2 regions of the Bradyrhizobium betae genome follow, and region 2 is predicted to be linked to the other one. Evidence: riboswitches for the same ligand, from Rfam matches in the RefSeq annotation. Region 2 holds a riboswitch; the other holds the start of a gene.

Region 1 (15,914 bases), 1.3 Mb from region 2:
CGGCTTCCTGATGAAGAAGAACAAGGTCAGCGTGATCTGGGGCGCCGCCTCGATCGACGCGCCCGGCAAGGTCACCGTGAAGAAATCCGACGCCGAGGCGCCGAAGGGCGTGCTCGGCGAGGGGAGCTACCAGGCCAAGCATATCATCGTCGCGACCGGCGCGCGGCCGCGCGTGCTGCCGGGGCTCGAGCCCGACAAGAAGCTGATCTGGACCTATTTCGAGGCGATGGTGCCGGAGAAGATGCCGAAGTCGCTGCTGGTGGTCGGCTCCGGCGCGATCGGCATCGAGTTCGCCTCGTTCTTCCGCACGATGGGCTCCGACGTGACCGTGGTCGAGGTGCTGCCGCAGATACTCCCGGTCGAGGACGCCGAGATCGCGGGCCTCGCGCGCAAGCGGCTGGAGAAGCAGGGCATCAAGATCATGTCCTCGACCAAGGTGACCAAGCTCGAGAAGAAGGCCGACAGCGTCGTCGCCACCATCGACGACGGCAAGGGCAAGCCCGTCACCACCGAGTTCGAGCGCGTGATCTCGGCGGTCGGCGTGGTCGGCAACATCGAGAATCTCGGCCTCGAAAAACTGGGTGTGAAGACTGACCGCGGCTGCATCGTGATCGATGGCTACGGCAAGACCAACATTCCCGGCATCTACGCCATCGGCGACGTCGCGGGACCGCCCATGCTGGCTCACAAGGCCGAGCATGAGGGCGTGATCTGCGTCGAGGCCATCAAGGGCCTGCATCCGCATGCCATGGACAAGCTCCTGATCCCCGGCTGCACCTATTGCAATCCGCAGGTCGCCTCGGTCGGTCTGACCGAAGCCAAGGCCAAGGAGGGGGGCCGCGAGATCCGCGTCGGCCGCTTCCCCTTCGTCGGTAACGGCAAGGCGATCGCGCTCGGCGAGGACCAAGGCCTGGTCAAGGTGATCTTCGACAAGAAGACCGGTCAGCTGCTCGGGGCGCACATGGTCGGTGCCGAAGTCACCGAGCTGATCCAGGGTTACGTCGTCGCCATGAATCTGGAGACGACGGAAGAAGAGCTGATGCACACGATATTCCCGCATCCGACCCTGTCGGAGATGATGAAGGAAGCCGTGCTGGACGCCTATGGGCGGGTGCTGAATATTTGATGCCAAAGCCGTCATCCCTTCGCAAACGGCAAAGCCGTTTGTCGCTGGAGTTGCGAGCCTTGCGGCGCAATTGCGCCGCTGGGCGAGCCTCGAAGGATGCACGGCCGAGATGTAGCAGTCGGGCTCGTCGCCCTTCGAGGCCTCCGCTTCGCTTCGGCACCTCAGGGTGACGAGTTCAACAGCAACCAAGTAGAACAAAAATCGGGAAACACCCCATGCACGACAACGACAATCTCACCATCGAACGCCCGACCTTCGTCACCCATCTTGAATGCGCGATGGAGGGCGATCATTACGCCGCTGATCAGGTCCACAATCTCTCCAAGGCCGGCAAGCCGCTCTTGGTGCGCTACGACCTCGCCGGCGTGAAGACCGCGCTGACCAAGGACGCGCTGGCACAGCGTCCCGCCGACATGTGGCGCTACCGCGAACTGCTGCCGGTGCGCAAATGCCAGGACATCGTCTCGCTCGGTGAAGTCACCACGCCGCTGATCCGGCTGCCCAAGCTCGGCAAGAAGCTCGGCGGCGGTGAGATCATCGTCAAGGACGAGGGACGGCTGCCGACCGGCTCGTTCAAGGCACGCGGCCTCGTGATGGCGGTGTCGATGGGCAAGGCGCTCGGCATCAAGCATATGGCGATGCCGACCAACGGCAATGCCGGCGCGGCGCTCGCGGCCTACGCGACCTCGTGCGGCATCAAGACCACGATCTTCTGCCCGGCGGATACGCCTGAGGTGAATGTCAGCGAGATCGAGCTGCAGGGCGCGACCGTCTACCGCGTCAACGGCTATATCGACGATTGCGGCAAGATCGTCGGCGAGGGCAAGGCCAAGGTCGGCTGGTTCGACACATCGACGCTGAAGGAGCCGTATCGCATCGAAGGCAAGAAGACGATGGGCCTGGAGCTCGCCGAGCAGCTCGGCTGGGACGTGCCCGACGTGATCTTCTATCCGACCGGCGGCGGCACCGGCCTGATCGGCATGTGGAAGGCTTTCGACGAGCTGGAGAAGATCGGCTTCATCGGCAGCAAGCGTCCGCGCATGGTTGCGGTGCAGGCCTCCGGTTGCGCGCCGATGGTGCGCGCCTATGAGGCCGGCACCGAGCATGCGACGCGCTGGGAAGACGCTCACACCATCGCGTCGGGCATCCGCGTGCCGCAGGCGATCGGCGACTTTCTGATTTTGCGCGCGGTGCGGCAGAGCAAGGGCTTTGCGATAGCGGTCGACGACGACAAGATCTCGGCCGCGCTGAACGAGGTGGCGCGCGAGGAGGGGCTGCTGCTGTGCCCCGAGGGCGCCGCGACCTACGCCGCCTACAAGGACAGCCTCGCCGACGGCCGCGTCAGCAAGACCGATCGCGTGATGCTGTTCAACTGTGCCATCGGCCTGAAATATCCGCTGCCGCCGGTCACCCGTACCCTCGATCGCCACAAGCCGATCGACTACGCGCAGTTCTGACTTGCTTCCCCCTCGCCCCGTTCTTACGGGGGCGCGACGAGCTTCGCTCGCGCTGGGAGGGTGGGGTGAGGGGCCTCTCTCCACGAATGAGATATTCGTGAGACCTGTACCCCTCACCCGAATTGCTTCGCAATTCGACCTCTCCCCGCAAGCGGGGCGAGGTAAAGAAAAACAAAAATGACATCGCTGGGAGAAAACAATGAAGAAGGCCGCCTGGGCTGCGCTGATCGGCATTGTCGTGTTCACCGGCGCCGCGCGCGCCGACGACTATCCCTCACATCCCATCACCGTCATCGTGCCGTTCGCGGCCGGTGGTCCGTCCGATGCGATGGCGCGCGTGCTGGCCGAGCGGATGCGGACGTCGCTCGGCCAGCCGCTGGTGATCGAAAACGTTACCGGCGCGGGCGGCTCCATCGGCGTCGGCCGCGCCGTGCAGTCGGCGCCGGACGGCTACACTGTCTCGTTCGGCCATCTCGGCACCCACGTTGCCAACGGCGCCGTCTACAAGCTCAAATACGATCTCGTCGCCGATCTCGAACCGGTGGTGCTGCTGCCCAGCAACCCCATGATCGTCGTCAGCAAGACCGCAGTGCCCGCGACCTCGCTGAAAGAGTTGATCGAATGGCTGAAGTCGCGGCCGTCGCCGCCGACCGCGGGCACGGCCGGCGCAGGCTCCGGCAGCCACATCGCCGGCGTCTATTTCGAGAGCGTGTCCGGCATCAAGCTGCAATACGTGCCGTACCGTGGCACTGCGCCCGCGCTGAACGATCTCATCGCAGGCCAGATCGACGTCATCGTCGACCAGACCTCGAACTCCATCACCCAGGTCCGCGCCGGCACCATCCGCGCCTACGCCATCACCGACGACAAGCGCCTCGCCTCGGCGCCCGAGATTCCGACCGCGGGGGAGGCGGGGCTCAAGGGCTTCAACATGACGCTGTGGTCTGGCCTGTGGGTGCCGAAGGGCACGCCGAAGGAGATCGTCACCAGGCTCAACGCCGCAGCCGTGGAGGCGCTGAACGATCCCGCCGTGAGGAAGCAGCTCGAAAGCCAGGGCCTCGAGATGACGCCGCAGGATCAACTCACGCCCGAAGCGCTCGGTGCGCGCCAGAAGGCCGAGATCGCCAAATGGTGGCCGATCATCAAGGCGGCGAACATCAAGGTGGAGTGAGCGGGGACGTCGCTGCGTAGGGTGGATTAGCGAAGCGTAATCCACCACCTTCTTTGCTGCACGAGAAGAGGTGGATTACGCCTTGGGCTAGTCCACCCTACGAATCCGGTGTTTATTCTACGGGCGCCGCCACCGCAGCGGCATCCTTCGTCACCACGCGCTGGTCGCTCTTGCCGGCGACCGCGCCGCTGCCCTCGAACCGCGCGCGGTAGACCAGCACGTTCTCGATCACGCGCTGGACGTAGTTGCGCGTCTCCGACAGTGGAATCCGCTCGACCCAGTCGACCGGATCGATTTTGGGATCACGTGGGTCGCCTCGCGCCTGCACCCATTCGCGGACACGTCCGCGGCCGGCATTGTAGCCGGCGAAGGTCATGATCTGGTTGCCGCGATATTCCGACAGCAGCGCGCTGAGCTCGGCCGCGCCCATCTGCGTGTTGTAGACGGGATCGGAGACCATCTTGTCCCAGTCATAGGTCAGGCCGAAGCGCTTCGCGGTGTCGCGGCCCGCTTCCGGCGTCACCTGCATCAGGCCGACGGCGTTGGCGGGCGACTTGTCGCGCTGGTCGAACGAGCTCTCGGTGCGCGCTACCGAATAGATCACGCTGGTCTCGATCGCGGGCGCGACCTGCTTGTGCTCGGGGATGCCGATGGTCGGGAAGGCGTAGTGGTCGAGCGCGAGCCCGCGCGCCAGCGCCGACTTGCCGACCTCCAGCATCACGCGCGCATCGTTGCGACGGCTGGCGAGTTCGCCGAGCGCCTCCAGCGCCGCAACGTCGGTGCTCTCCCTGGCGAAGTCCTCGGCGTAGGTGAACACCATGTCGCGCTCGCCGATGCCGTAGAGCATCTCGGCGGCGCGCACGCGCTCGTCCGAGGGCGGGGTGTCGGCTGCGGCCAGCACGGGCGAGGGCGGACGAAGCTCGATGCGGTCGAGGCCGAGCTTCGCGCGGGCCAGCTGGCCGTAATAGGCGGTCGGATAGCGCGCCGCGGCCTGATAGCTCTGGCGCGCGTCTGCCGCTGCATTCATCGCCTCGGCGGCGCGGCCGCGCCAGTAATGCGCACGCGACAGCGCGAGCGGATTGGTGGAGCCTTCGTCGATGGCGGCGAAGTGAGCCAGCGCCGTCCTGGGATCGTCGAGATAGCGCAGCGCGATCCAGCCGCACATGAAATGATGGTCGACCCGGTAGACTTCCATGGCCGGGACGGCCGCCGTGCGAACCACGTCGTAGGCGGTTTTCGACTTGCCCTGGTCGAGCAACTTGCGCGCGAGCAGGCGCCGCTCGCGCCACCAGGCGTCGGTGTCCTGCGCCGCCATCGTGTCGGGCGCGGCGGCCAAAATCACCTCGGCTGCGTCGTCGATGCGGTCGTTCTGGAGATGCCATTGCGCGCGGCAGAGAACATAGCCGAGATCGCGGCGCGCTTCGGTCGAGACGTCCTCGAGATAGTCCTTGGCTTTGCTGGCCTTGCCGGTGACAGCGGCGCAGGCCTTCACGATCGCAAGCGCATCCTCGCCGAGGCGCTTGGCGGCGCGCCGCGCACCGGCATAGTCCTTGGCGCCAAGGCGCTTGTCCATGCGGGCGCGATGGTCGTCTGCAGTCAGCAGATCGCGGAACGCTTCGTAAGAATCCTCCTCGCTGCGTTCCGACAACTCGTCGGTGCGCCAGGCCTCGCGGACGAGACGCGCGGCTCTGTCGCTGTCGCCTTCAGCGAGTAGCACGCGGGCGAGCGCGAACTTGCCCTTGGCGCTGGTCGGCCGGTCCATGGTGAATTTGTGCACGATGGCCGCATCGCTCTTCTCCTGCCACAGCCGCGCCTCGGCGCGGCGGCGGAGCAGGGCGCGGCTCGGCCAGTCCGGATTGGCGGCGAGGAAGGCGGCGTAGCGCTTGAAATTCGCGGTGCTCTCGGAATGGCGCAGCATGAACCAGTCGGCCAGCTTCTGCCCGGCGGGATCGGCAATGCGCTCGCGCGCCGCGCTCGCCTCATCGGTCTTGCCCTTGCGCGCTAGATCGATCGCGTCCTTCAGCGCGGCGAGATCGCCGGTGAGCGGCGGCGCCGCCGGCTTGTCCGAGGCCTCGTCGTCGCTCTTCGACTTGCGTTTGGCTTCGGCGTGCTTGCCGTGGCGCGACTTCGCCGCAGCGTGACGCTGCTTGCCTGCTTTCGCCTCATGCGTCTTCTTCGACGCGGACGATTTGTGACTGCTCTTAGCCGCCAGCTCGGCGGGAAGGAGGGCCATCGCGGCCACGGCAACGACACACGCGAGCGAGCGTAGGCACTGGTTCATTGCGTGGTCCCCCTGCGAAACCAGTACAAACCAAAGTCCGCGACGACATGCGGCTCGAGAATCAAAGACGACAACCAGACGATGTCGCGACATCGTTTCGCATTTCTCACGCTCCCGCAACAATGCGGCAAAATACAGATGGGAACTCTGGAACTTCCGAAATCGGAAAAGACAGCGATTTTAACCTTTGTTAACGAATGGGGCTCGCGCGACGGTTGCGCACGGCCCACGGCGCCGTGAACGGACAGATTGCGCGTGTTCCCGCGGCGAAATCCGGTGTAATGAGTTCCCTGAACCTCCTTTCAGCGTTTGCCCAGCCCCCATGCCGCTTTTCAACCAGTCGATCCGGCGCAAAATCGTCGGCATCGCCCTCGGATTGATCGTCCTGATGCTCGTCACCTCGATCCTGTCGATGGTGATGTCGAGCCAGGTCGGCGTCCTCCTCGGCGAGCTGACCGATCGCTACATCCCGGCCTATAGCCATCTGGCGCGGGCCAATATCCGCTCTCTGGAGCGGGCGCTGTCGCTACGGCGGATGGTCATGACCCGGATGGAGTCGCCGTCGGACGAGGACGCCTATGCGGCGCGGCTTCGCGACTTCAATGCCTTGGACCGCAAGTTCGAGGAGGAGGCCGAAACGGCGCGTAAGCTCATCAACGCCATCATTGAGGATCCCAGAACCTATTCCGACAATGCCGCGCTGGCCCGGCTCGACGTCCGCATCGAGAACGCCGTCACCGAGCTGCGCCGCGATCTTGACGAGGGCAATGCGAGACTTCTCAAGCAGGTGGAGGCCAAGGAGAGGACCGAGGCCCGGGTCACGCTGGAACAGCTTGACACGATGCGCGATGCGTTCAACCGGAAGGTCGATGCGATCCGCGCCGATATGCTGACGCAGGTCTTCTTCTCGACCTCGCAGGTGATCAGCCGGCAATATCAGGCGATCATCGTGTCGGGAGCCGTGACCCTGCTCGCAGCAATTGTCGGATTTGCCTTCGCGCTGCTCGTCTCCAGCGGCATCACGCGGCCCGTGCGCCTCTTGCTCGCCGGCACCCGCGAGGTCGAGGCGGGCCGCTTCGACAAGACCATCACGGTCTCGACCCAGGACGAGATCGGCGAGCTCGCCGCCGCCTTCAACCGTATGACCGAGCAGTTGCGGCACAACGAGCGCATCCGCGAGACCTTCGGCCGCTACGTCGATCCCAAGGTAGTGCAGGGTCTGATAGACCGGCCCGAAGTCGCCATTGATGGCCAGCGCCGGGTGATGACCATCATGTTCTCCGACATGAGCGGCTTCACCTCGATGAGCGAGGGCATGACCCCGCGCGGCCTCGTCAAGGTGATGAACCACTACTTCACGGTGATGTCTGCTCCGATCAGGATGCACCGCGGCGTGATCGACAAATATATCGGCGACGCCATCATGGCCTATTGGGGCCCGCCCTTCATCGAGGAGGACGAGCCGGCGCTGCTCGCCTGTTTCGCCGCCATCGACATGGCCGACCAGGTGCCCGCGCTGCAGAAGCAATTGCCCGACCTGCTCGGCATCCGCGCCATGCCGGCGCCGTGCGACTTGCGGATCGGCATTGCCACCGGCGAGGTCCTGACCGGCAGCATCGGCTCCGAGCTGATGATGAGCTTTACCGTGATGGGCGACGCCGTGAACCTCGCCTCGCGCCTGGAAGCCGTCAACAAGACCTACGGCACCCGCATCCTGATCGCGCAGGCGACGGCGGCTGCGATCGGATCGAACCTCGAATTGCGCGAGATCGACCATGTCGTGGTCGCCGGCCAGAGTGTGCCGCAGCCGATCTTCGAGGTGATGGGCAGGGCAGGCGATCTCAGCACGGCGCAAGCGAGCCTGCGCGCGCGCTATGCCGAAGGCCTCGCTGCCTATCGCGCCCGCCGCTTCGACGAGGCCCGCGTCGCCTTCAACGCCGCGCTCGAAGCCGTCCCCGGCGACGGTCCCTCACGCACGCTGCTCGCCCGCATCGCGCAGTTCGAGGCCAGCCCGCCGGACGAAGGGTGGGACGGTGCCTGGCGGCTGGAGCAGAAGTAAGCGGCCGCGGCGGTGTCTCCACGCCGCCTGCGCCGACGAAAATTGATTCTACTCCATAACGATGTTCGCCGTGACCTATTTCCCGGGCTTAGGTTTGCTGTCCTTGAGGCGTTTGATGGGGATACGCCGATGACAGATCTTGAGGACAGGCTGGAACGGTTCGAGACGCTCACCGCCGAATGCGAGTTGATCACCCAGCTCGCCACCGACAGCACCAAGCGCGAGTTCTATCTGAAGCTGGCGGAGCAGTGTCGCCAATTGGCGGTCGATCTGCGGCAGGAGATTGCCACCAAGGCCGACGCGACCAAGACTGCTGCGACCAAGGCTGCGGCTTGAGGTCGATCCTGACATAAGCGCCGGACATGCAAAGCGCGGCATGAAGCGTGGAACCATTGCGGTGCCGCGCAGTCGAAATCCGTTTTTAACGTTTGTCACGCATCCTTGACGCGTGGAGATGTTTGCCGGGTTGCTCCGCTGCGGGAATGCCGGGGGCTCGTTGCAATGCAGCGCGACTCGCGGATGTCGTTTGATCGTGCCTCACAGGGCCCTCCCATGCGTCTGCTTGCGGTGATCGTGCTCGCGCTGATGACAGCAGCCTGCAACCAGGAGCAGGACATCACCGGCTCGACCCCGGTCTGCGCGTTGCGGACCTACAGCCCGTACAATCCCCGCGACATCAGTCAGTGCGTTGCGGCCTGCAAGGCGTGCGACCACGGCAACACCGTGACCTGCTCGACGTCCTGCACGCTCAAGGGCGCGCGCTGAGCGGCGCCCGTTCCCCCGTGACTGGACTGACGGTGCCCCGGCACCGGAACGATTGCGTCGGATCATCATTAGAACAGGCAGGCAGGTCACGGAGTCCAATGGAATGGGGATGCTTGATCCCGGTCGGTTTCTGGTGTCGTGCTCGCATTGCGAGGCCTGGCCGATGGCCGCCAATGTGAAACGCGCGAGCTGGTCGGCGTCCCCGCACGAAGTCCGCTTCATGTGCCCGCGCTGCCGCCGCGAGGAGACCGCCATCATTTCCGCGTCCGGTCAACTGATGCCGATCAAGCGCGCTGACATCCCGACGCACGACGTGGCCGCGGCCCAGGCCCAGCGGTCAAGAGGGCGAGCGTAGCTTGCCCGTATGCCGGCGAGCGGGCGGTGGTGCGGACGCGCTTCGGAATGGAACCTGCCTGATTGCGCCAGCTCAATCTTCGGTGCGGGGCTTCGGCGCTCATGCAACCGGCCGATTGACTCCCTGCTTGCCCGGCTCGTAGATTGCTCGGTGACGGTTCTCCTCACGGAGATCAAAAGGGAACGTGGTGCGCGAATGTCCCAACTCCGGGATTTTTCTCAATGCCATGGCTGCCCCCGCAACTGTAAGCGGTGAATCTCTCGTCATATGCCACTGGGAATCTCGGTCCCGGGAAGGCGACGCAGAGGTAACGACCCGCGAGCCAGGAGACCTGCCGTCAGCCGTGGTCACACGCGAAGATGTCGGTCGGGGAGTACAGACATTGGTTTCACCGGAGCAGTCCATCGCTCCGACCTGAAACCTCGTTCGCTGTGACGTGCCACTGACGTCACACCGAGGTTACAATTGTGTCCCGTATTGTCTCTGCCGCCAGGCGCCTCAGCGCCGGCCTGTTCGCGACCACGTCCCTTTATTCGCTTGATCCATCGATCGCCCGCGCGCAGCAAGCCGTCGCCGAGCAGCTGCCGCCGATCGAAGTGACGAGGCCCGACGATCCGAACCGCACGCGCGCCCGGGCCACTGGCGACGGCGATACGACGAGCCGGCGCGCGCCCGCGAATGTCGCCCGGAGCGGAGCGCCGGCGGCCGGCTCCTCCGGCGCCGCCAGTGAAGCCGTCGCCGGCAACGGCGGCATTGTCGGGGCCGCCACGACCGTGATCACGGCCGCGGACATCGCACATGCGCCGTCGCAGACGCTCGCCGAGATCATCGCGGTGCAAGTCCCGGGCGCTCAGATCACGACGCTCTATGGCGGGCCGGTCGCCGCGAAGACCGGCGTCGATTTGCGCGGCTTCGGCGCCTTCGCCACCGCCAACACGCTGGTGCTGGTCAACGGCCGGCGGCTGAACGACATCGACATGGCGCAGGTGGACCTCTCCACCATCCCGCTCAATTCGATCGAGCGCATCGAGGTCACGCGCGGCAATTCCGGCGCGGTGCTCTACGGCGACAATGCGGTCGGCGGCGTGATCAACATCGTCACCAGGAACGGCGTCGGCGCACCGCCCGTGGCCGCGCGCATCGAGGCCGGCTTCGGCTCGTTCAACACCAGGCTTGCCAACGTCTCGACGTCGCTCAATTCCGGGCCGTGGTCGACCTCGTTCTACGGCAATGCCGTCAGTACCGACGGCTACCGCGACAACAATCGCTATGTTCAGAAGAACGGTGTCGGCAATCTCAACTACACGACATCGGGCCTGACCGCTTTCCTGACCGTGACAGGCGACGATCAGGAACTGCGGTTGCCGGGCGGCCGCACCGTCGATCCCTCCATCGGCCTCGACGAACTCGCAACCGCCCGAAGGGGGACCAGCACGCCCTTCAACTACGCCAACCAGCAAGGCTTCAGCGCCACCGCGGGCTTCACCAAGACCCTGGTCAACGGCGTCGATCTCATCGTCGATGGCGGCGTGCGCGACAAGAAGCAGCAGAGCGCGTTCTTTGCGAGCCCGATTCCGGTGCCCGCGTTGTTCACGTCGACCTATGTGGGCGCGGATCTGACGACCTGGTCGATCACGCCGCGGCTCAGCGTGAAGAGCCTGCTGCTGGGACTGCCGTCGCAACTGTTGACCGGCATCGACTATTACGATGCGAGCTTTCGGCAGAACCGCGGTGCCGGGCAGGGGCTCGCGCCCTGGCACACTTACGACCTCAGGCAGCAGACGGTTGCGGGCTATTTTCAGCACACACTGGGCGTCGCGCCGGCCACTGACGTCTCCTACGGCGCGCGGGTGCAGACCATCAGCCTTTCGGCACGCGACAAGTTCGATCCGGCAGCCCCGTTCAACGCCGATATCGGCGCGCTTCCGCTCAGCAGCAACGAGACCCAATACGCGCTGCATCTCGGGGCCGAGCATCGCCTCAATGACACGGTCTCGTTGTTCGGCCGTGCCGCGCGCGCCTTCCGCACGCCCGACGTCGACGAGCGCGTGTCTTCAGGTCCGTCGTTCGACCCCTTCACCTTTGCAGCGATCCCGCAGACGTTCCAGCTCAAGACCCAGACCTCGCAGGACGCCGAGGGCGGGCTGCGCATCAAGGCGGGCGGGCTGCAATTGCAGAGCAGCCTCTATCTGATGGATCTCAGCAACGAGATCCATTTCAACCCGATCCTGTTCTACAACACCAATCTCGATCCGACCCGCCGTTACGGTTCGGAGACCAGTCTGTCCTACCGCGTCAACGATACGCTGCTGCTGCGTTCCGGCATGGCCGTGACGCGGGCCGTCTTCCGCGAAGGCGTCTGGACCGGCAACGACGTGCCGCTGGTGTCGCGCTACACCGCCAGCGCGGGTGTCACCTGGAACATCTGGCAGAACTATGTGGTGCTCGATGCCACCGCCCGATTCTGGAGCGAGCGGCGGATGGACAACGACCAGGCGGGAACCCAGAAGCCGATCCCTGCCAACGGCACGATCGACCTCAAGCTCAGCGGCCGGGTCGAGCGCTATTTCTGGTCGCTGAGCGTCAACAATGTGCTGAACGCGCTCTACTACGACTATGCGATCGCAAGCACCTTCACTGACGGCCGCTTCAGCGCCTATCCGCTGCCCGGCCGCACCTGGCTGCTCAAGGCCGGCGCCACGTTCTGACCTCGGGTGGGGCTGTCATACGCCCTCAAATGGACTAGAATTCAAACAGAAGGAGATTATCCATGGCTCTCGACATCCTGCCGTCTCATGGCGACCGTCTGCGGCTCCATCCGGTCGCGCCGCGGCTTGCGCCGATGTTCGGCTTCGTGCTGCTGACATTGTCATGCGCGCTCGCAAGTTTTGCGTTCGCTTGTGCCACGCCGTTCGCGGCTTTCGCCGTCGTCGCCGCGGCGATGCTCCCGCTGCGTCCGGCGCTGCTCGTCGTCACCGGCGCCTGGCTCGTGAACCAGAGCATCGGCTTTGGTGTGCTGCACTATCCCATCGATGGCAGCACCATCACCTGGGGCCTTGTCATCGGAGCCGCTGCGCTTCTCGCGACCATTGCTGCGTCGGGCATCCTGCGCATGCTGCCGCAGGGCCGCACGCCGCTGATGCTGGCGATCACGCTCGTCGCCGCCTATGCGGTCTACGAGCTCGCACTGTTTGCCGTGACGCCGTTGCTCGGCGGCGGGGGCGCCTTCACCGCCGCCATCGTGACGCGCATTGGCCTGACCAGCGCTGCCTGGCTCGCCGGCCTCGTCGCTACCTGCGAGATCGTCCGCCTGGTCGATCCGTTCGGGCGCAAGGGCGCGATGTCGACCTGAGTAGCGCTCCATCCGGGCTTCTGTAACGGGCCCTGGTTAGTCAATCCCTTTTTGCGTCGTCCACTCGCCGGGAACCTGCTTCTGTACGGGATCGGCGCGGTGGCCGTCGCCTGATGGGGTTCTAGAGAGGAGCAGGTCGGCCAATCTACGGAAGCGTGATCGCATCGACGGATGCGTCGACAACCCGGATGACGGCCTGGCCTGATCCATCGTCCCGGCGAAGGGACTTCGCTTCGGGGAGGCTGGTGTGATGCCCGCCCGAATCTGTGTGCTCTTGCTTTAAGCCATGGCAGTCGTCCTGAACGGTGCGTTGTCCTTGAGCATGCGCAGCATGATCACGGCGAGCTTGCGTGCTAACGCTACCTTGGCCTTGTTCATGCCGGCGCGCTTGGCGATCCGCATGGCCCAGCTCTTGAGCGGCGCGCAGCCCTTGATCGGCTTGGTCAGGATGATGTGGGCGGCTTCATAGAGCGCCTCGCGCACGGAGGCGTCGCCATTTTTACTGATGCGGCCGCAGTAGTCGGTCTCGCCTGACTGGTACTTCTTCGGCGTCAAGCCGAACAACGGTCCCGCGCGCTTCGCCGAGTTGAAGCGCGAGGGGTCATCGATGGCGCTGGCAAAGGTCAGCGAGATGATCGGTCCCACGGCCGGTGTCGACATCAGCAGCTTGGCTTTGGCATCCAAAAGCGACATCGCCCGCACCCGCTTCTCAAAGCCGTTGAACTCGCGCAGTAGCACTGCATGAACCGCCAGCGTCGCAGTAGCGATCGTCTCGAGGGCCGGATGGCCGGCCACCAGCTCACGGATGCGTGCCGCAAAACTGCGCTTCGTCGTTTTGCCAACCTTCAATCCGAAGCCGCGCAGGATCCCGCGCAGGCTGTTCTCGATGTCCTGAAGCTTGGCCTGGATCAGCTTGCGCGCCGTCAGCATCGCACGGGTCTCCTGGGCACTCATCGACTTGCAATGCACCGGCCGGAACCAGCCGAGCCGCATCAATTGCGCGATGTTGCGGGCGTCGTTACGGTCCGACTTCACCGGCATCGCCTTGAAGGCATCGCTCACGTGCCGCGTTTCCAGGAGCTCGACCGCGAGGCCCTCGTGCTTCATGGCTGTATAAAGCCACTGAGACAGCGGTCCGGCCTCCAGCCCGATCCTGGCGAGTTCGAACCCGAGCGAGCGGAACCAGCCAATCAGCGCCACAGGCTCGCTGGCAACCTTGACCTCCCGAACGATCTTTCCGCTCGCGTCGACAATGCACACGCTGGAGCATTCCAATGACACGTCGATTCCGGCATAGTAGTCCATGGTCGTTCCTCCTTGATGCTTGGAGCGAAGCTTAGGCCTCGACTCCGCTACACCATCAATGTGAGGGACGACCGCAAACCTTCCAGTCAAGCCGGGCGACGCGCGCAATCAAAATAGCGCCGTAGCTAGCGCGGCTTGACTGGAAGGCCTCCGGGGCCCGTTACCCCATCTACCGAACCTTGCTCCACCGCCGCAAGGCGACCGCTGTCCAGACCGTCTCGACAAGCCCGAACGGCCAGGCGCCCTGGAGAAAGCCGTAGATCCCGCTCAGCGCGCACGCCGCCGCGAAGGCCAGCACATAGTGCGGCCCGCGCGGCTCGAGCGCGTAAAACAGCAGCATGGCGCTGACCGACAGCAGCCCGAAGATGGTCAGGGCGTCCATCAGTTCGCGGACGGCTTCGGTTTCTTGACGACCCCGAGGGCGTGGAAGACGACTGGCTCCAGCACCGGCCACAGCGCCGCCGTCGCCGTCAGCACGGTCGCGGCGCACATCGCCGCCAGCACCGACGATCGAATTTTCAGGCCCGTCGTCCGCGATCGCCACACGATCCAGCCCCAGGCGCAGAGCACCACGGCGAGCGACAGCTTCGTCATCAGCCCGTGCGCGTGGTCGAGCACCGCGATCAGGCTTCCTGCGCTGGCGAGCACGACGGCAGGCAATGTGAAGGGCAGCACACAGCACGCCGTGCAGGCCGCGGCGACAACTGCGGTCGCGACAGCGGTGCCAGCGGCCTTGCCTCCGCTTGGTTCGGTCTTCGCCGCGCAGCCGCATCCTGGCGATGTCTCGGACGGAATGTTGCAGGACGGTCCAATAACGCTCATGTGATTCTCCTCATGCTTGTGCGTCGTGGACCGGATCGCTACGCCCTCAAGCCACTTGAGGTTCAAGCGAAAAGTGAGAGCTTCCATGCGAATTGGCGTCCTCGCCAGCACGGCCGGCGTTTCGGTCCCCACCATCCGCTATTACGAAAGCATCGGTCTTCTTGCGCCGCCGGCGCGCCAAGGCGGCCAGCGCATCTATGGCGTTGACGATCTGAAAGCGCTCAGCTTGATCCGCCACTGCCGTGAGCTCGACTTCTCGATCGACGAGACGCGCGACATCCTCGCATCGGTTCAGAAGCGATTGCCCTGTAGTGAGACCAAGACCTTCGCGGAGACGCATCTCGGATCGATCCGGCGAAAGATCGCAGAACTGCGCGCGCTGGAAGCGACGGTGGCGTCGCTGGTGAGTGGCTGCGAGACGACGTGCTGCAATGGCGCGGCGCCCGATTGCGTGATCCTGCGGCCGTAGGATGGGTAGAGCCCTTGCGAGACCCATCATCCTCCGCGAGGCGAGCGCGTGATGGGTTTCGCTTCGCTCTACCCATCCTACGAGTGCTGCGCTCGCAATGACGAGGAGGAGAGAGCGCGCGTTACACGCCGACTCACCTGGCCGCGCTCAATCCCCGAACCAAACGCGGGTGCGCCGTGCCCGCCACAAAACCGGAGATTGTGACTCCTCATTTTCGCGAGGTATCGAAGTAAGCCAGTCCGTGTCCTCCGGGCCACGATTGTGCCGTCCATGCAACAGTTCCGGGCGATTTAACCGTTATCGCAGTCCGTTCGTATCAACGCCGCTTTTTGGCCACACCCGAACATGAATAAAATCGCTCTAATGTTTAGGGCTGCGGTGCGCCCATGGCAGGCGAAGGGAAATCCCAAGGTCGATCCAAAAGGTCGATTCAAATCTTGGGTCTGATTTTCCCGGTCTGACAAGGGTTAGCCAAGGAAACTGGTCGCGATGGACGCGAAGACCAACATCAAGCAGAGGCTGCCGAGCCGTCACGTGACGGAAGGCCCTACGCGCGCGCCCCATCGGTCCTACTTCTACGCCATGGGTCTGACCACCGAGCAGATCCACCAGCCCTTCGTCGGTGTTGCCTCGTGCTGGAACGAGGCCGCTCCCTGCAACATCTCCCTGATGCGCCAGGCGCAGGCGGTGAAGAAGGGCGTGGCGTCCGCCGGCGGCACGCCACGTGAATTCTGCACCATCACCGTCACCGA
Region 2 (15,914 bases):
GCGGCAGCGCAACGCCGCATCCCCGTCTTGATCGACGGATTCATCGTCTCGGTCGCGGCGCTTGCAGCAGTGCGGCTCAATCCGTCGTGCCAGCCATTCCTGTTGCCGTCGCACCAATCGGCGGAGCAGGGGCACCGGCTGGTGCTGCGCGCGCTCGACGTGCAGCCGCTGATCAGCCTCGATCTCAGGCTCGGCGAGGGATCGGGCGCCGCCATCGCGCTGCCGCTGGTGCGGTCGGCCTGCGCGCTCCACAACGGCATGGCGACGTTCGCGCAGGCCAACGTGCCGGATCGTCCCGCCTGAACCGCCTCAGGGCATGCGCTGATTGACCGAGACGACGCGCCAGCCGGTCGCGAGCCGGTCGATCCGGGTCAGTGATAGCGGATCGATCACGAAGCGCAACGCCGCTTCCGGTGTCAGATCCAGCGCGATGCAGAGCGCCGCGCGGATGGTGCCGGAATGCACGACAAGCGTCGCTGGGCCGGAGGCGATCAGCGACAGTCCCAGCCGCACGCGCCCGACCTGATCCTCGAAGCTTTCGCCGCCCGGCGGTCTCTGGTGGGCGGGATCGCTCCAGAATTCCGTGTAGGCCTCACCACCGGTCGCGGCGAGTTCGTCGTGCTTGCGGCCGGTCCAGTCGCCGAAGTTCTGCTCGCTGAATTCGGTCATCAATGACGGTTCGAGCCGAAGGGCCCGCGCGGTCTCGACCGTGCGCCGCGACGGGCTGGCATAGCTCGCAGCATCGCGCGGCAGGCGTTGCCGCAGCGCCTCCAGTTGCGCGAGATCGCCGAGATCCGCCGGCGCATCGGACGCGTGGATCGTCCCTGCGACGCCGGCGACGGGCGCATGTCGTATCAGCCAGAGGAAGGTCTCGCCTTCCATGCTCGTCTCCCGGGAAGTTGGTCGCTGTGGCAATATCGCCGCACGCTGCACATTGACTCTGTCTTGCTCCTAATCCTAGATGGCCGCGACGGTTTCCCCGAGAGGGGATGAAAAGGGAATGCGGTGCGGAGACGTCGTCTCCAATGCCGTGGCTGCCCCCGCAACTGTAAGCGGCGAATCTTGCGTCACGAGCCACTGGGTATCTCGGTCCCGGGAAGGCGACGCAAGGTGACGACCCGCGAGCCAGGAGACCTGCCGTCAGCCGTGGTCACACGCGAAGATGTCGGTCGGGGAGTACAGACATTCGGCTTCATCGGACGGCTAAGAGCCGGAAGATGGGACCTTAATTCGCTGTGACGTGCCACTGACGTCACACCGAGGTCCAAAACCGTGTTTTCCATTCGTATTGTACGACCGCGCCGCGTCCTGCTCGCGTCCGCCGCTCTCACCTCGCTTGCGGCCGTCGATCTGTCGGGCGCGATGGCGCAGCAGGTCCGCGATCCCCTGCCGCCGATCGAAGTGTCCCCGGTCGAGTCCCGCAAGCAGGCGAGGCCAGCCGGCCGGGAAGGCCAGAGCCCGCGCCGCGCGGCGGCGCGCCGGTCCGCGACTGCAGCGGCCGCGCCCAAACCCGTCGCGCCGGTTGCGGCGGCGCAGACCCAAGCGCAAACACCGCTCAACAGCAACGTTGTCGCCGAAAGCGCATCGCGCCTCGGCCTGACGGTGCGCGAAACGCCTGCGACCGTCGAGGTGATTTCGGCTGAGACCATGCGCGAGCAGGGCTATCGCACCGTGTCCGAGGTTGCTCAAGGCGCGGTCGGCGTCACCTCCGGCGACAATCCGGCCGAGCCCGCGGCCTTCTCGATGCGAGGGTTCACCAACAGCCAGATCAACACGCTCTACAACGGCATCAAGATCGGCCCGCAGAACATGACCTCGCGGATCACCGACACCGCCAATCTGGAGGCCGTGGAAGTCCTGAAGGGCCCGGCCTCGTTGATCTCGGGCGAGGGCGCCGCCGGCGGCGCGATCAACTTCGTCACCAAGCAGCCGCACACCGGGCCAATCCGGAACGAGGCGGATTTTTCCTGGGATTCGCTGAACTCGTTTCGTGCGCATTACGGCTCGGGCGGCAGCACCAATGTGCAGGGGCTCGACTACCGCTTCGACATCAGCCGCTCCTCGCTCAACGGCTTTGCCGACGATACCAACACCAGGACGCTGGATGTGTCGGGTCAGCTCAACTACCGCATCTCCGACAGCCTCAAGATCTGGGGCGCGATCGAGTATCGCGAGGACCGCTCGAAGGCCTATTGGGGGGCGCCGCTGGTGCCGGTTGCTTTCAGCGGTTCGCACGCGACGACGGGGATCGTGTCCGGTAACTATTCCAATAGGACTGATCTCGGCGCCGTCACGATCGACGACCGCACCTTCAACACCAACTACAACGTTCTCGACAATCGCAACGTGGCGCAGGAGGTGTGGCTGCGCGGCGGCTTCGAGTTGAAGCTGGCGCCGGACCTGACCCTGAAGAGCCAGGCCTATGGTTATGGCGCCGAGCGCACCTGGTTCAACAACGAGATCGAGGCGTTCGATTCCACCAACAACCAGGTCTATCGCGAGCGCTTCTATGTCGCGCACAGCCAGCGCCTTGTCGGCAACATCACCGACCTGACCTGGGATGCGAACATCGCGGGTTTCGACAATCGTCTCGTCACGACGTTGTCGTCAAGCTATCTGGATTTTGTCAGGCCTGGCGCGGCGAACTTCCCTTGGGACTACGTTCCGCTGGTCGGTCCTCCCCGCGGCTATTACGGCTTGCTTACGACCAAGCTGCAGACCGCGCGTATCGACAACGAGGCGCTGTCGTTCGAGGACCGGCTCAAGCTGACGCGGACTTTCGCGCTGATCGGCGGCCTGCGCGTCGAGCATATCGGGCTCGACCGCAACTCGACCGACCAGTTCGGTTTGCAGAACGCCGGCTTCCCGTTCACGAAGGACTGGGCGCCGGTGACGGGCCGCATCGGCTACACCTGGGAGGCCGTGCCCGGCCTGACTTTCTTCAGCCAGTACGCGACCGGCGCCGACGTTGCCGCAAACACCAGCTTTCTGCTGTTGCCGACCCAGCCGCTGGACCTGACGACCTCGCGAACCTACGAGACCGGGGTCAAGCACCTGTTCTGGGACAACCGCGCGGAGTGGTCCTTCTCGGCCTACGACATCCTGCGCAAGAACGTCTATGCCGCGGCCGGCGGCATGGCGCTCAACATCGCAGGGAAGCAGGAGTCGAAGGGTGTCGAGCTCGCCGCCTCGGTGCGTCCGATCGAGCCGCTGCGGCTGTGGGGCAACGTCGCCTATGTCGATGCGCGCTACGCCGACTACAATTTTGTTGGCGGCTCGTTCTCAGGCAACACGCCGCCGAACGTGCCGCGCATCGTTGCCAACGCCGGCGCGTCATGGCGCTTCTTCACGCCCTGGCCGGTGGAGCTCGGCATCACCGGCCGTCATGTCGGTGACCGCTACAACACCGACGCCAACGTTGTCACGATGAAGGCCTACACCGTCGCCGACGTCCACGCCTTCGTCGACATCCCGAAGACGGTGTTCAACGCGGTCGATCAGGCCCGCCTGACCTTCCGCGTGCGCAACATCGCCGACAAGCGCTACGCGATCTGGGGCGATCCGTTCTATCCCGACCAGATCCTGCTCGGCGCGCCGCGCACCTATGAGCTGTCGGCCGCGTTCAAATGGTAGGACGCTGACCACATGATGGGCGCGATCGTCCTGCTGCACCGCTGGCTCGGCATCGCGTTCTGCCTGCTGTTCGCGATGTGGTTCGCGACCGGAATCGTGATGCACTTCGTTCCGTTTCCGTCGCTGACGGAAGCGGAACGATTTGCCGGACTGGCACCGGTGGGTGGCGCGCAGGTGACCATGTCGGCCCATGACGCCGTGGTCGCCAGCGGGATCGCGGATGCCAGGCGGGTTCGCCTGATCCGGCGGAGCGATGGACCGGTCTATATCGTTTCGGGACCGTCGCGTGTTCACGCGGTTCGTGCCCTGGATGGAGCCGAGGCGTCGGTGATGTCGTCCGATGTCGCACTCGCCATCGCGCGGGAGGACGCTCGACGCCGCGGACTCGATGTCATCGGCGCCGCGATCCTCGCGCGCGCGGATTACGATCAATGGAGCGTGCCGAATGGCTTTGATCGCCACCGGCCCCTGTTCCGCGTCGCCCTCGGCGATGCCGCCGGCACGGAGGTCTATGTTTCATCGCTGACCGGCGAGGTCGTCCTGGATACGACGCGGAGCGAGCGCGGCTGGAATTGGGCCGGCAGTGTGCTGCACTGGATCTATCCGACGGTGCTGCGAAGCAATTGGGCGCTGTGGGACAGGGTGGTCTGGACGCTATCGCTGCTGGCCTTGATTGCGGCAGTGCTGGGCGCGGCGCTCGGGCTCGCGCGGCTCAGGCTTCGCGGTCGGCGATTGTTCTCGCCCTATCGCGGTTGGCACGCCCTGCATCACGTCATCGGCCTCGTCGCGACGGCTTTCGTGCTGACCTGGATATTCAGCGGCTGGCTCTCGATGGATCACGGCCGGCTGTTCTCGCGCGGGGAGTTGACCCCGGCCGAGGCGGGCGTGATCGAAGTCTCTCCGGATTGGACGACGGCCGCGTCGCTTGATCGGACGCCGATATCGTCAGCGGCCGGCGAGCTCGAATGGTTTGCCTTCAACGGCAAACTCCATCGACGCGAGCGGGTTGGTCTCGACAAGCAGGTTCTGATCGGTCCCGACGACGGAGAGCCCGACTCCCTCGGCGCGCTGGAAGTCGGAAGCTTGATGTCGCGCGTCGCGGACGGCTGCGGCGCACCCTCCAGTCTTGCCGGTGATGATGCCTATCCCGCGCAGTCCATCGTTGCGGGTGCACCGGTCTATCGTTCTCGTTGCGGCGACCTCTGGTTCGATATCGACGGGGCCGACGGCCGCGTGCTGCAGAGGCTCGATGCGTCGCGGCGGGCCTATCGCTGGTTCTGCAGCGCGCTGCACACGCTCGATGTTCCGGTCCTGCTCGCGCATCCGCGTTTGCGCGATGTCCTGATCGTCGGGCTCTGTGCGCTCGGGCTGGTGTTCTCCATCACCGGCATCGTCATCGGCTGGCGGCGGTTGCGGTCAACTCTTGCGGCCTGATCTACGCCCTGCCATAGCCCCAGCCGAGCCGGCCAACGAGGCCGCCGGCCTACGCGCAGGCGAGCGCCATGCCGGCCTCGATATGGCCAAGGCCGAGCTCGCGCGTGCCGAGCATGACAAAGACGGTGTTGAGCGACACCTGCATCGCGCTGAACGGCATCGAGGCCAGCGCCAGCATCGCGATGCGCCGGTCGGCGGTGACCAGTGCCAGCCGCGCGCGGAGATCGAGTTGCGGAAGCGGGACGGACTTGCCGGCATAGGCCGGCCGCAGGTGCTCGAACAGCCCGATCGCGACGAGCGCGCAGGCGCCGACGGCCGCGTAGCACCAGGCAGGTCCCAGCCAGATGGCGATCGCTGGCAGAACCAGCGAGCCGCAGACAGCGCCGATCTGGTTGCCGGTCTGGCGCACCGAGAACACGAAGGCGCGCCGCTCCGCGGTTACGAGCCGCGACAGCAGCGCCGCGCTCGCCGGCGTCTCGGGTCCGAAGGCAAGGCCAAGGCAGAGGCCGGCAGCGAGCAGGGCCGCGGTCGATCCAAGTGAGGCCAGCGCCATGCTGATGACGATGGCCGCCGCGCACAGGCTTGCGATCCGCATCGAGCCCATCCGCGCGATGAAGCCGCCGCCCCAGAACGAGGCGGGGATGCCGACGGCGAACACCGCACAGGAGAACATCGAGAGCTGCCAGACCTCGATATGGGCGCGCGGCGCGACCACGCCCGGGGCAAACAGGGCGAGCGCCACCAGGGCCTGGAGCCAGGTCATCGCGCCGAGCGCCGGCAGCAACGGCGGCGCTGGCCGAGCGGCGGTGTTTGCGTCTACCATGGCGCGGCACTCTCAGGAGGAACGGCACAATGGCAGGCGGCATTTCCATTCACGCGGTCGACGTGGCCAGCAGTCGGCCGGCGCAGGGTCTGCGCATCGAAATCTGGCGGATCGATCCGGACTCCTCGCGTATCGCCGACGGTCGGCTCGGCGCCAACGGCGTGCTCGATCATCCCGTCGCGCAGGGCGCCGGTGTGACGGCGGGCGAGTATGAGGTGCTGTTTCATCTCGGCGAGTTCTTTGCGGACAGCGACGGCTTTCTCACGGTGACGCCGTTCCGCTTCCGCATCAAGCATGTCGACGAGCATTTTCATCTGCCGCTGAAATTCACGCGCTGGGGCTATTCGCTGTTCCGCGGTGCCTGATCAGTTGGTCAGCCGCCGCGACAGGCCGGTGACGCGCTCCATCACCGCGACCATCGCAACGGTGGCGATGATCAGCACGCTCGATAGCGCGGCAATGGTGACGTCGAGCTTGCCCTCGAGGTCCTGCCACATCCGGATCGGCAGCATATCGGTCGCGGCATCGCGCAGGAACAGCGAGACCGGCACGTTGTCGAACGACGACATGAAGGCGATGAAGGCGCCGGCGATGATGCCCGGCCGGATCAGCGGCAGCACGATGCGCCGGAACGTGTAGAGCCGGCTCGCGCCCAGCACCGCGGAACTCTCCAGCAGGGTCGGTTCGAGCTGGGCGAGCGCTGCGACCGTGTTGCGCACGACATAGGGTACGCAAACGACCGTGTGGCCGATCACCAGCGTCAGTAACGATACCTGCATCCCGACCAGCGAGAACAGCATCAGCGCAGCCAGACCAAAAGCCAGCGCCGGCAGCACCAGAGGCGACATGAAGAGGGAATCGAGCAGCCGCGCCGACAGCGTCGGCGAGCCGGCGCAGTCGCCGCGTCGCAGATGGCCGCGGCACGGCGGGCGCCCTCCGCATCGACGGTCACGAATGCCGCCATCGTCAATCTGTTGCAGGATCTCCAGCGCGAGTTCGGCTTGGCGCTGCTGTTCATCAGCCATGACTTCGCGATCGTCGAGCACATGACCCACCGCGTCGCGGTGATGTATCTCGGCAAGATCGTCGAGGTGGCGCCGCGCTTCGAGATCTTTGCCGCGCCCAAGCACCCCTACACCAAGGCGCTGCTCTCGGCGGTGCCGCTACCGGAGCCCGGCGCTCAGCGCAATCCGATCATCCTCAAGGGGGACGTGCCGAGCCCGATCAACCCGCCGAGCGGGTGTCGCTTCCACACCCGATGCCCCTACGTGTTCGATCGCTGCCGGACTGAGGAGCCGACGCTGCGCGCGGCCGCACCCGAGCAGTGGGTGGCCTGCCACCTCGAAGACGGTGTGCCGGCGACGGCCTGATAGCCGTCGCCGTTTGGTGCATCGCTACTCGACCGTCACGGCCGTGACCTGGATCCAGTCGTTACCGTCGAATTTCTGCACGACCAGCCGCTTGAACGGGACGTAATTGTCCGGCGTCGTGCTGTAGGTGGTGCCGGGCAGCAGCGAGGGTGCCGGAACGTTGTTCAGATGGGTGGCCTGGTACAGCAGGTTTTCCCGTGTGAGGTTGTCTCCGCAGGCCTCGATGATCTTCCCCATGATGTAGGCGAACGAATAGACGGCGAAACCGATCTCGTTCTTGGGGTCTTCGTTGGGGAGATACTTCTTCATGAACGCCTGATAGGCGACGACGTCGGGGTCTTCGGCCCATTTGGGGCTGGACACCTGCTTGTAAGGGGTAGCCGCGATGATGCCGGTGACGGAGTCGAAGCCGGCGGCCTCCAGGAACTGCCGGCCGACCGACGGGCTCACCACCAATTGCAACGGCTTCCAGTCGAGCTCGAAGGCCTTCTTCATCGATTGCGACGCGGCCTTGCCGAGCGAGACGTTGAAGAACACGTCGGCGCCGGATGATTTGAGCTGCGCGACCGGGGAATCCATCGTGGGATCGGTCAGCTCGTAGGTGACCTCCTTGACGATCATGGTGGAGGCCTTGTCGCCGAGGCCCTTCTTGAACCCGGAGACGTAGTCGCGGCCGAAATCGTCGTTCTGCATGAGGATCGCGACCTTCGCGTCCGGCTTCACGGAGAGCAGGTACTTTGCGAGGATCTCGCCCTCGGTGCCGTAGAGATGGAACGCGGGCGTCGACCATTTGAACGCCTTTGGCTGGTTCCACTTGTTCGCGCCGGTCGAGACCAGCAGCTGCGGTACGCCCTTGTTGTTGAGGTATTTCTGCACGGAGGATTGCGCCGCGGTCCCGGACGATCCGAACAGCGCGAGCACGCCGTCGCTCTCGACCAGCTTGCGGGTCTGTTCGACGGTCTTGGGCGGCGAAAAGGCGTCGTCGAGCGAGAGCAGATTGATCTTGCGGCCGTTGATGCCGCCCTTCTCCTCGTTGAGCATTCTGAAATAGGCGACCTCGGTGCGGCCCTGGATGCCGTGGATCGACAGCGGGCCGCTATAAGGCATGGTCTGGCCGAGCTTGACCTCGGTATCCGAGGCGCCTTCGTCGTATTTCTTCTCGGCTGCCGTTGCGCCTGTCACGAAGAAGAGCCCGGCCGATAAGACCGCCATGGCCGACAGATGTTTCTTCATTTCATCCTCCCGATTATGTTTTGTTTTCTTACCCTCATCCGGGTGCACTTGCCTTCGCTGCGAGTTCTTCGCGGAGCTGTCGCTTGACGATCTTGCCGCTCGCGGTGCGTGGCAGCTCCTCGAAGCGGATGTCGACGTGGACCGGCAGCTTGAAAATCGCGAGCCTTGGGCGCAGGTGCTCGATCACCTGTTCTGGCGTGAGGCGCGATCCGGCCTTTGCGCGCACGACGGCCCCGACGAGTTCACCGAGCACGCGATCGGGGATGCCGACGATGGCGGCTTCGAAGATATCGGGATGAGCGAGCAGGGCGTCCTCGATTTCGACGCAGTAGATGTTCTCGCCGCCGCGGATCAGCATGTCCTTGGCGCGATCGAGCAGGTAGACAAAGCCGTCTGCGTCCATCCGGACGATGTCGCCGGTCCGGTACCAGCCGTCGCGAAAGGCGGCCGCAGTCGCCTGCGGATTGTTCCAGTAGCCCTTCACGACGTTGCCGCCGTAGATCTCGAGCTCGCCGATCGTGCCTGTTGGCAGCGTGTTTCCAGCATCGTCGATGACGCGCAGGTCGCAGCCGGGAACGGCCGGCCCGACCGAGTCCGGCCGCGCCAGATAATCCTCGGCCCCGTTCGACGTCGAGACCGAGGACGTTTCGGTGGCGCCATAGCCCGTGCCCCCGAACTTGCCCGGGAACAGCGCAGCGACCTTCCGGGTCAGTTCCGGCGACGCGGCGGCGCCGCCGTAGGAAAGCCCTTCCAGGCTTGAAACGTCCCGGCGCCGGAAGTCCGGCGTTTCCAGCAATTGCCACGTCATGGACGGCACGCCGGACATGCCGTTGACACGCTCGCGCTCGATCAGTTCGAGGGCCGCTTCCGCATTCCACTTGTACATGAGCACGATCTTCGCGCCGTTCGCCAATGCCGGGATCATGATCGAGTGGCACCCGGTGACATGAAAGAACGGCACCGGGAGCAGGACCGCCTTCTGCGCGTCCGGCGGCGCGGGCAGGGGATCGCCGCGCCGGATCGCCGCGCGGGCCCCCGAGAACGTGATGTTCACGAGGTTGCACATGATGTTGCGATGCGTTCCCAGCGCTCCCTTGGAGCGGCCGGTGGTGCCTGACGTGTACAGGATGGTTGCGTCGTCGTCCGGCTGGATGTCCCGGTCGGGCGGCGGCCGGTCCGGCAAGGCGGGGTAATTCGATCGTGGGCCGATCAGATCCTCTAGCGCGGTCGCGTCGCCCAGGGTCTCCGGCGTAGCGCGCACCGCGATGAGCGCGGCGCCGTGATCGCCAGGAGCGAGCGATTTGAGACGCGCCAGACGCTCGCCGTCGACGATGGCGACGCATGCGCCGGAATCGCGCAGGCCATAGGCCAGATCATCGCCGGTTCCCCAGGCATTGAGCGGCACCGCTACCGCGCCGATGATGGTCGCCGCCCAGAACGCCAGCGGCCACTCCGGAAAATTCCGCATCGCAATGGCGACGCGGTCACCCTTCTTCACGCCGTAATCGTCCGCCAGTCGCCACGCCAGTGCTGACGCTGCGCGATAGTGCTCGTGAAAAGTGAGGCGCTCGTTCTCGAAGACGATGAAGGTGCGGTCGCCCCACGCCTTGCTGGCCTCGAAGATTGCGCGAAGATCGCGATGGGCTTTCTTGTAGATCCGGACAGGACGCCCCGCGATCTGGATCGTCTCCATCTCGAACGGCGCGCCGGGGCCCGTGAGGATGCAGGTGGCTTCGTCGAGCGAGACCGCCGGCCAATCGCGACGCTCGCTTGTCATGGGAACCTGCAACGCGAGGCCACGATTAACGGCATGCGCTTCCCTCCGCTGAACACGGCTTGTCAAGCACCGCGCATTGTTGGCGCGACGCAATCCTCGCCGCGCATCAAAAGCTTGGGTGATATGGAAGAGTCTGACTTGCGTTGACCGGCTGGTGAGCTGTCACCAACGCGGAAGGGGTGATATGCAAACAGCCGCTAGTGAATGCATATACGCGCCGACGCGGTCAGCGACGCTGACGTTTGTAGGGGCCTGGGTCTGGATGAGAGCGCCGGAGCCGCAATCTGGCGATGGTGCCAATATGCCCCTGTTTTGCCCGACGTGTCAAAGTCCGCGCGCAGCGAAAATTCGCAAGTCAAAACAACCTCGTTCTACTGTGCATGGGGTTGTTTTCGCGTCCTGGCTTGAGCCGGCCCTCAACCCTGGCGGCGCAGGAAGCCCGTGATCGTGACTTTTTCCCAGATGCCCGCTGCCGCAAAGGGATCGGCGCGATTGAAGGCTTCGACTTCGCTGCGGCCGGGCGCTTCGATCAGGAACAGGCTCCCGATCATGGTCGCGCCATCGTCGGAGACCAGCGGTCCCGACATCACGATCTTGACGCCGAAGCGCGAGGTGTCGCTCAGGAAGGCCTTGTGCGCGTCGTAGTTGGCGAGCCGGGTCGGCAGCGCGCCGGCGCGGTCGAGGGCGTGAATGGCGAACAGCATGGTGGTCTCCGTTGATGTCTTCGTTTTCTTGGGACGGCCGCCGAGGCGGCCATCCGTGCTCGAGTGATGAGGTGGCTTATTTGCCGCCGAGCTTGCCGGCGTCCTCGAAGGTCGGGCAGGTCCGCTGCTCCAGCGGCACGTCGAACGGCTGGTAGTTGTCCTTGGTGATGACGGTCGGCTTCAGCACGATCTCGCTGATGACAGGCTGGCCGCGCAAGGAGCGGATCGCCATCATGGTGCCGAGGCAGCCCTGCGCGAATCCGTTGTAGTCGCCGCTGGCAAGCAGCTTGCCGGATTTGATCGCGTCGATCGCCTCCTTGGTGCCGTTGATGCCGATCACCTGCGCCTTGCGGTTGGCGCCGTCGAGCGCCTCGATCGCGCCGACCGCCATGGCGTCGTTGGCAGCGAGCACGCCGTCGATCTGCGAGTTCGACTGCATCAAATTCTCCATCACCTGGAGCGCCTGCAGCCGCTGGTAGTTGCCGGGCTGCGAGGCCAGCAGCTTGGCACCGGCGTTTTCCTTCAGCGCGTCGTTGAAACCGCGGACGCGGTCGACATTGGTCAGCGAGCCCTTGACGCCCTCGATGATGACGATGTTGCCCTTGCCACCCAGCGTCTTGAGCAGGAAGCGCGCGGTCTCCAGCCCGAGGCTGTAATCGTCGGCGCCGACGAAGGAGAGGAATTTGCCGCCGGCAGAGCGGTCGGTGATGTTGACGACGGGGATCTTGGCTTCGTTGATCTTCTCGACGCCCGGCACCATCGCCTTGTAGTCGACCGGCGTGAAGACGATCGCGCTCGGCTTCTTTACCACCACGTCCTCGATCTGGCTGAGCTGCTCGGGGATCGAGTCCGGCTTGGTTGGGATGTATTGCAGCGTCTTGGCGTTCAGCACCTTCGCCATGTTGTCGGCGCCGACCCGCACCGTCTGGAAGAACGGGTTGGTCTGGTTCTTGGTGAAGACGGCGATGGTCTCGCCGTCAGCGCGGGCTTGCGTCGTGAACGCGGCCGCCATCAGCAGCGGCAGCGCCAGATAACCCAGTTTATGTTTCATGTTGCCTCCATCCCTCGTTTTGCTTGTTGGTCGTCCAGGAACTCATTGCGCGCGGTGGCGGGTCTTCATGTCGAGCCAGACTGCGAGAATGACGATGATGCCTGTCACCAGCGGCTGCCAGTTGGCGCTGACTGACAGGAGATTCATGCCGTTCAGTACCAGCGTCAGGATCAGCGCGCCGATGAAGGTGCCGAACACGGTGCCGACGCCGCCGAACAGCGAGGTGCCGCCGATCAGCACGGCCGCGATCGCGGGCAGCGTCAGGCTTTCGCCGATGTCGGCCTCCGCGGAATTGAGCCGCGACAGGAAGATGATCGAGGCGAGCCCTGCCATGGTTCCGGAGACGGAATAGACCAGCAGCAAGCGCCGCGCGACCGGAATGCCGGAGAGCCGGGCCGCAACCGGATTGGCACCGATCGCATAGATCTCCTGTCCCCAGATCGTTCGCTGGGCAAACAGCGTTCCGATCCCGAGGAACACCAGCAGCAGGTAGACCGGGATCGGCAGGCCGAACAGATAGCCGCTGCCGATCTGGCGGAACCCGGCGGGGAAGCCGTGGAGCGTCTCGCCCGCCATGTACCAGTAGGTGAGGCCGTTCAGCACCCAGAGCATGCCATAGGTGGCGATGAAGGAGGGGATGCGCAGAGCAGTGACCATCACCCCGTTGAGCAGCCCGACGATGCCGCCGCAGGCAAGCCCGGCGAGGATGCCGAGCGCCGGCGAGCCGGTCTTGTGGATCACCGTGCCGGCGATGCAGGCGGACAGTGCGACGTTGGCGCCGACCGAGAGATCGAGGCCAGCGGTCAGCACCACCAGCGTCAGGCCGGAGGCGATGAAGAAGGTCAGGCTCGCCTGGCGCAGCACGTTGAGGATGTTGCCGAGGCTCAGGAAGGAATCGCTGAGCACGGCGAGCACCGCGCAGATCAAGAGCGCCGCGAGCAGGCGGTAGAACACCTGGATCGCATCCTGCGACAGGAAAGAGCGGGGCGGCATCATCGCCTCTTTGGTGATGTCGGTCATGCGCGGCTCCGGAGGCCGTCGAGGAACAGTGCGACGATGACGAGGACGCCGACGCTCGCGACTTGCACCGAGGACGGCAGCGAGATCAGGTTCAGCCCGTTGCGCAACACCCCGACCGAGAGGACGCCGAGCAGGGTGCCGAGCAGCCAGCCATTGCCGCGCTCGAACGAGGTGCCGCCGACGGCGACGGCCGCGATGGCGTCGAATTCGAGGCCGAGGCCGGCCGTGGGATGACCGGAATTCATCCGCGCGGTCATCAGCAGGCCGGCGATGCCGGCCATGGCGCCGCCGATCGCATAGACCGCGATCAGCAGCTTGTTCGGCGAGAGGCCGGCATAGCGCAGCGCCTCGCGGTTGCCGCCGAGCGCGAAGATGTAGGTGCCGAAGCGGGTGTGATAGAGTAGGCCGTGAAATGCCGCGTAGGTCACCAGTGCCATCACGATCGGCATGGGAACGCCGAGCAGCGTGGCCGAATAGATGTCGCGCACGCTATGGGGGATGCCGACCACGCTCTGGCCGTCGCTGACGATCAGTGACAGGCCCTGCGCCATGCCGAGCGTGCCGAGCGTCGCCACGAAGGGTGGAATGCCGACGATGGCGACCAGCCAGCCGTTGGCGAAGCCGAAGGCCGTGCCGACCAGCAGGCCGGCGCCGAGGCCCAGCAGCATCGACTTGGTTGCCAGCGACACGATGGCGACGCAGAGCGAAGTCAGCGTCAGCACCGCGCCCATCGACAGGTCCAGCCCTTCGGTCATGATGATCAGCGTCATCGGCAGCGCCAGCATGGTCAGGATGGTCGACTGCACCAGCACGTTGGAGAGATTGGCAACCGACAGGAAGCCGGGTGCGATTGCGCCAAACAGCGCGATCAGGAGCACGAGCACGATGGCAACGCCGGGAATACGCTGCAGCGGGTTGGGTTGCGAGACGATCGCGGCCTCACGCATGATGCATCCCCAGTCGCACGATGTTCTCCTCGGTCAGTTCGTTGCGCGTCAGGTGCCCGGCGATGCGGCCCTCGCGCATCACGTAGGCGCGATCGCAGACATGGCAGATTTCGATCTGCTCGGACGAGATCATCAGGGCCGCGGCGCCCTCGGCGACGAGACGATCGATCAGGGCAAAAATCTCGGACTTGGCACCGATGTCGATGCCCCGGGTCGGCTCGTCGAAAATGAAGAGCTTCGAGCCCGCCGCCAGCCACTTGCCGATCACGACCTTCTGCTGGTTGCCGCCCGAGAGCAGGCCGACGGTCTGGCGCGCGCTGGGCGTCGCGATCCTGAGTTGCCGGATCAGGCCGTCTGCGGTGCGTTGCGCAGCGCGCTGGTCGAACAGCCCGCTCGGGAACAGCTTTCGCAGCGCCGAGACCACCAGATTGTCGCTCACCGACCGCAGCAGGGCGAGGCCCTCGCTCTTGCGGCTTTCCGGGATCAGCGCGATGCCGCGGCGGGCGGCCAGATCAGGCTCGCCGGACATGGTCTTGCCGTCGAAGATGATCTCGCCCGCGCTGGTGGGATCGGCGCCGAAGATGGCGCGCGCGACCTCGCTGCGGCCGGAGCCGACCAGGCCGCACAGGCCGACGATCTCGCCCCGCCGCACCTCGATATTGATGTCGGAGATACCGGTCGGTGAACTCAAGCCCTTGACCTCGAGCAGCAGCTCGCCGGGCTTGTCGGCAAAATTGCGCGGATAGGTCATGTCGACGTTGCGGCCGACCATCATCCGGACGAGCTGGTCCGGGGTGACGTCGGCAGGTTTGACGCCGTCGATGCGGCGGCCATCGCGCAGCACCGTGATGCGGTCGCCGAGCGCGAACACCTCGGCCATGCGGTGCGAGATGTAGACGATGGAAACGCCGTCGGCCTTCAGCCGCGCGATTAGGGCGAACAGCAGCTCGGTCTCGCGGTCCGACAGCGCCGCGGTCGGCTCGTCCATGACGAGGATGCGGGCGTCCTGGCTGATCGCCTTGGCGATCTCGACCATCTGCTGCTGCGCGACGCCGAGCTTGTCGACGGTGGTGGAGGGATCGATCTCGAAGCCGATCGTATCGAGCACCCGCCTGGCATCGGCCAGGATCTTGCGGCGGTCGATGGTACCGGGGATGCGGCCTTTCGGTTCGCGGCCGAGGAAGATGTTCTGGGCGATATCGAGATGGGGGACCAGCGAGAATTCCTGGAAGATCACGGCAATGCCGAGCTTCTGCGCATCCGCGGTCGATGAGATATCGACCTTGTCGCCCCTGAAGTAGAACTCGCCGGAATCGGCGCGATAGGCCCCGCACAGCACCTTCATCAGGCTCGATTTGCCGGCGCCGTTCTCCCCGAGCAGCATGTGGACTTCGCCGGGGTAAACGGCAAAGGACACGTCATCCAGCGCCTTGACGCCGGGAAACTCCTTGCTGATGCCGCGCAGCTCCAGCAGCGGCGCCGGTAAGGCGGTCTCGATGGCCAACGCAGCATTGCTCATGCGCGCGCTCCGCTCGCAAAGATCTTTCCGGGATTCATCAGTCCATCGGGATCGAGTGCCGTCTTGATCGATCGCATCACATCGACGGCTTCGCCGAGCTCGTCGGTGAGATAATCGATCTTGCCGATCCCGATGCCGTGCTCGCCGGTGCAGGTGCCATCCATCGCGATGGCGCGGGCGACCATGCGGGCCTGCAGCGCCTTGGCACCTTCGGTTTCCTCGGGCCTGGCCGGGTCGATCAGGATCAGCATGTGGAAATTGCCGTCGCCGACATGGCCGACGATCGGCGCGGTAAAGCCGTGCTCGTCCGCATCGCGACGCGTCTCGGTCAGGCATTCGGCCAGCCGCGAGATCGGCACGCAGACATCGGTAATCACGGCGCGTGCACCAGGTCGCAAGCCGA

What was found. A riboswitch is a leader RNA that binds a small molecule or an ion and turns the genes downstream of it on or off. The one in region 2 is predicted to bind cobalamin.
Region 1: linked by a shared signal. The riboswitch ahead of F8237_RS31805 (TonB-dependent receptor) and the one ahead of F8237_RS36035 (TonB-dependent receptor) in region 2 are both predicted to bind cobalamin.

What each region holds. Positions count from the first base shown of each region.
Region 1 is NZ_CP044543.1:6,597,381-6,613,294, forward strand. Features, by position in the region: gene lpdA (dihydrolipoyl dehydrogenase) at 1-1,126, shown strand, start outside; gene F8237_RS31770 (threonine synthase) at 1,342-2,583, shown strand; gene F8237_RS31775 (tripartite tricarboxylate transporter substrate binding protein BugD) at 2,783-3,754, shown strand; gene F8237_RS31780 (lytic transglycosylase domain-containing protein) at 3,867-6,035, opposite strand; gene F8237_RS31785 (adenylate/guanylate cyclase domain-containing protein) at 6,358-8,094, shown strand; gene F8237_RS31790 (hypothetical protein) at 8,224-8,430, shown strand; gene F8237_RS31795 (hypothetical protein) at 8,647-8,859, shown strand; gene F8237_RS31800 (hypothetical protein) at 8,969-9,214, shown strand; cobalamin riboswitch at 9,353-9,567, shown strand; gene F8237_RS31805 (TonB-dependent receptor) at 9,682-11,922, shown strand; gene F8237_RS31810 (hypothetical protein) at 11,985-12,566, shown strand; gene F8237_RS31815 (IS110 family RNA-guided transposase) at 12,846-13,871, opposite strand; gene F8237_RS31820 (hypothetical protein) at 14,041-14,253, opposite strand; gene F8237_RS31825 (hypothetical protein) at 14,253-14,693, opposite strand; gene F8237_RS31830 (MerR family transcriptional regulator) at 14,779-15,162, shown strand; gene ilvD (dihydroxy-acid dehydratase) at 15,652-15,914, shown strand, end outside.
Region 2 is NZ_CP044543.1:712,618-728,531, reverse strand. Features, by position in the region: gene cobT (nicotinate-nucleotide--dimethylbenzimidazole phosphoribosyltransferase) at 1-303, shown strand, start outside; gene F8237_RS03765 (histidine phosphatase family protein) at 310-882, opposite strand; cobalamin riboswitch at 955-1,156, shown strand; gene F8237_RS36035 (TonB-dependent receptor) at 1,273-3,633, shown strand; gene F8237_RS03750 (PepSY domain-containing protein) at 3,646-5,067, shown strand; partial or broken gene F8237_RS03745 (MFS transporter) at 5,120-5,890, opposite strand; gene F8237_RS03740 (hydroxyisourate hydrolase) at 5,920-6,255, shown strand; partial or broken gene F8237_RS03735 (ABC transporter permease) at 6,256-6,777, opposite strand; partial or broken gene F8237_RS03730 (oligopeptide/dipeptide ABC transporter ATP-binding protein) at 6,844-7,260, shown strand; gene F8237_RS03725 (ABC transporter substrate-binding protein) at 7,285-8,493, opposite strand; gene F8237_RS03720 (class I adenylate-forming enzyme family protein) at 8,528-10,270, opposite strand; gene F8237_RS03715 (YciI family protein) at 10,687-10,974, opposite strand; gene F8237_RS03710 (sugar ABC transporter substrate-binding protein) at 11,051-12,025, opposite strand; gene F8237_RS03705 (ABC transporter permease) at 12,068-13,045, opposite strand; gene F8237_RS03700 (ABC transporter permease) at 13,042-13,992, opposite strand; gene F8237_RS03695 (sugar ABC transporter ATP-binding protein) at 13,985-15,511, opposite strand; gene F8237_RS03690 (FAD-linked oxidase C-terminal domain-containing protein) at 15,508-15,914, opposite strand, start outside.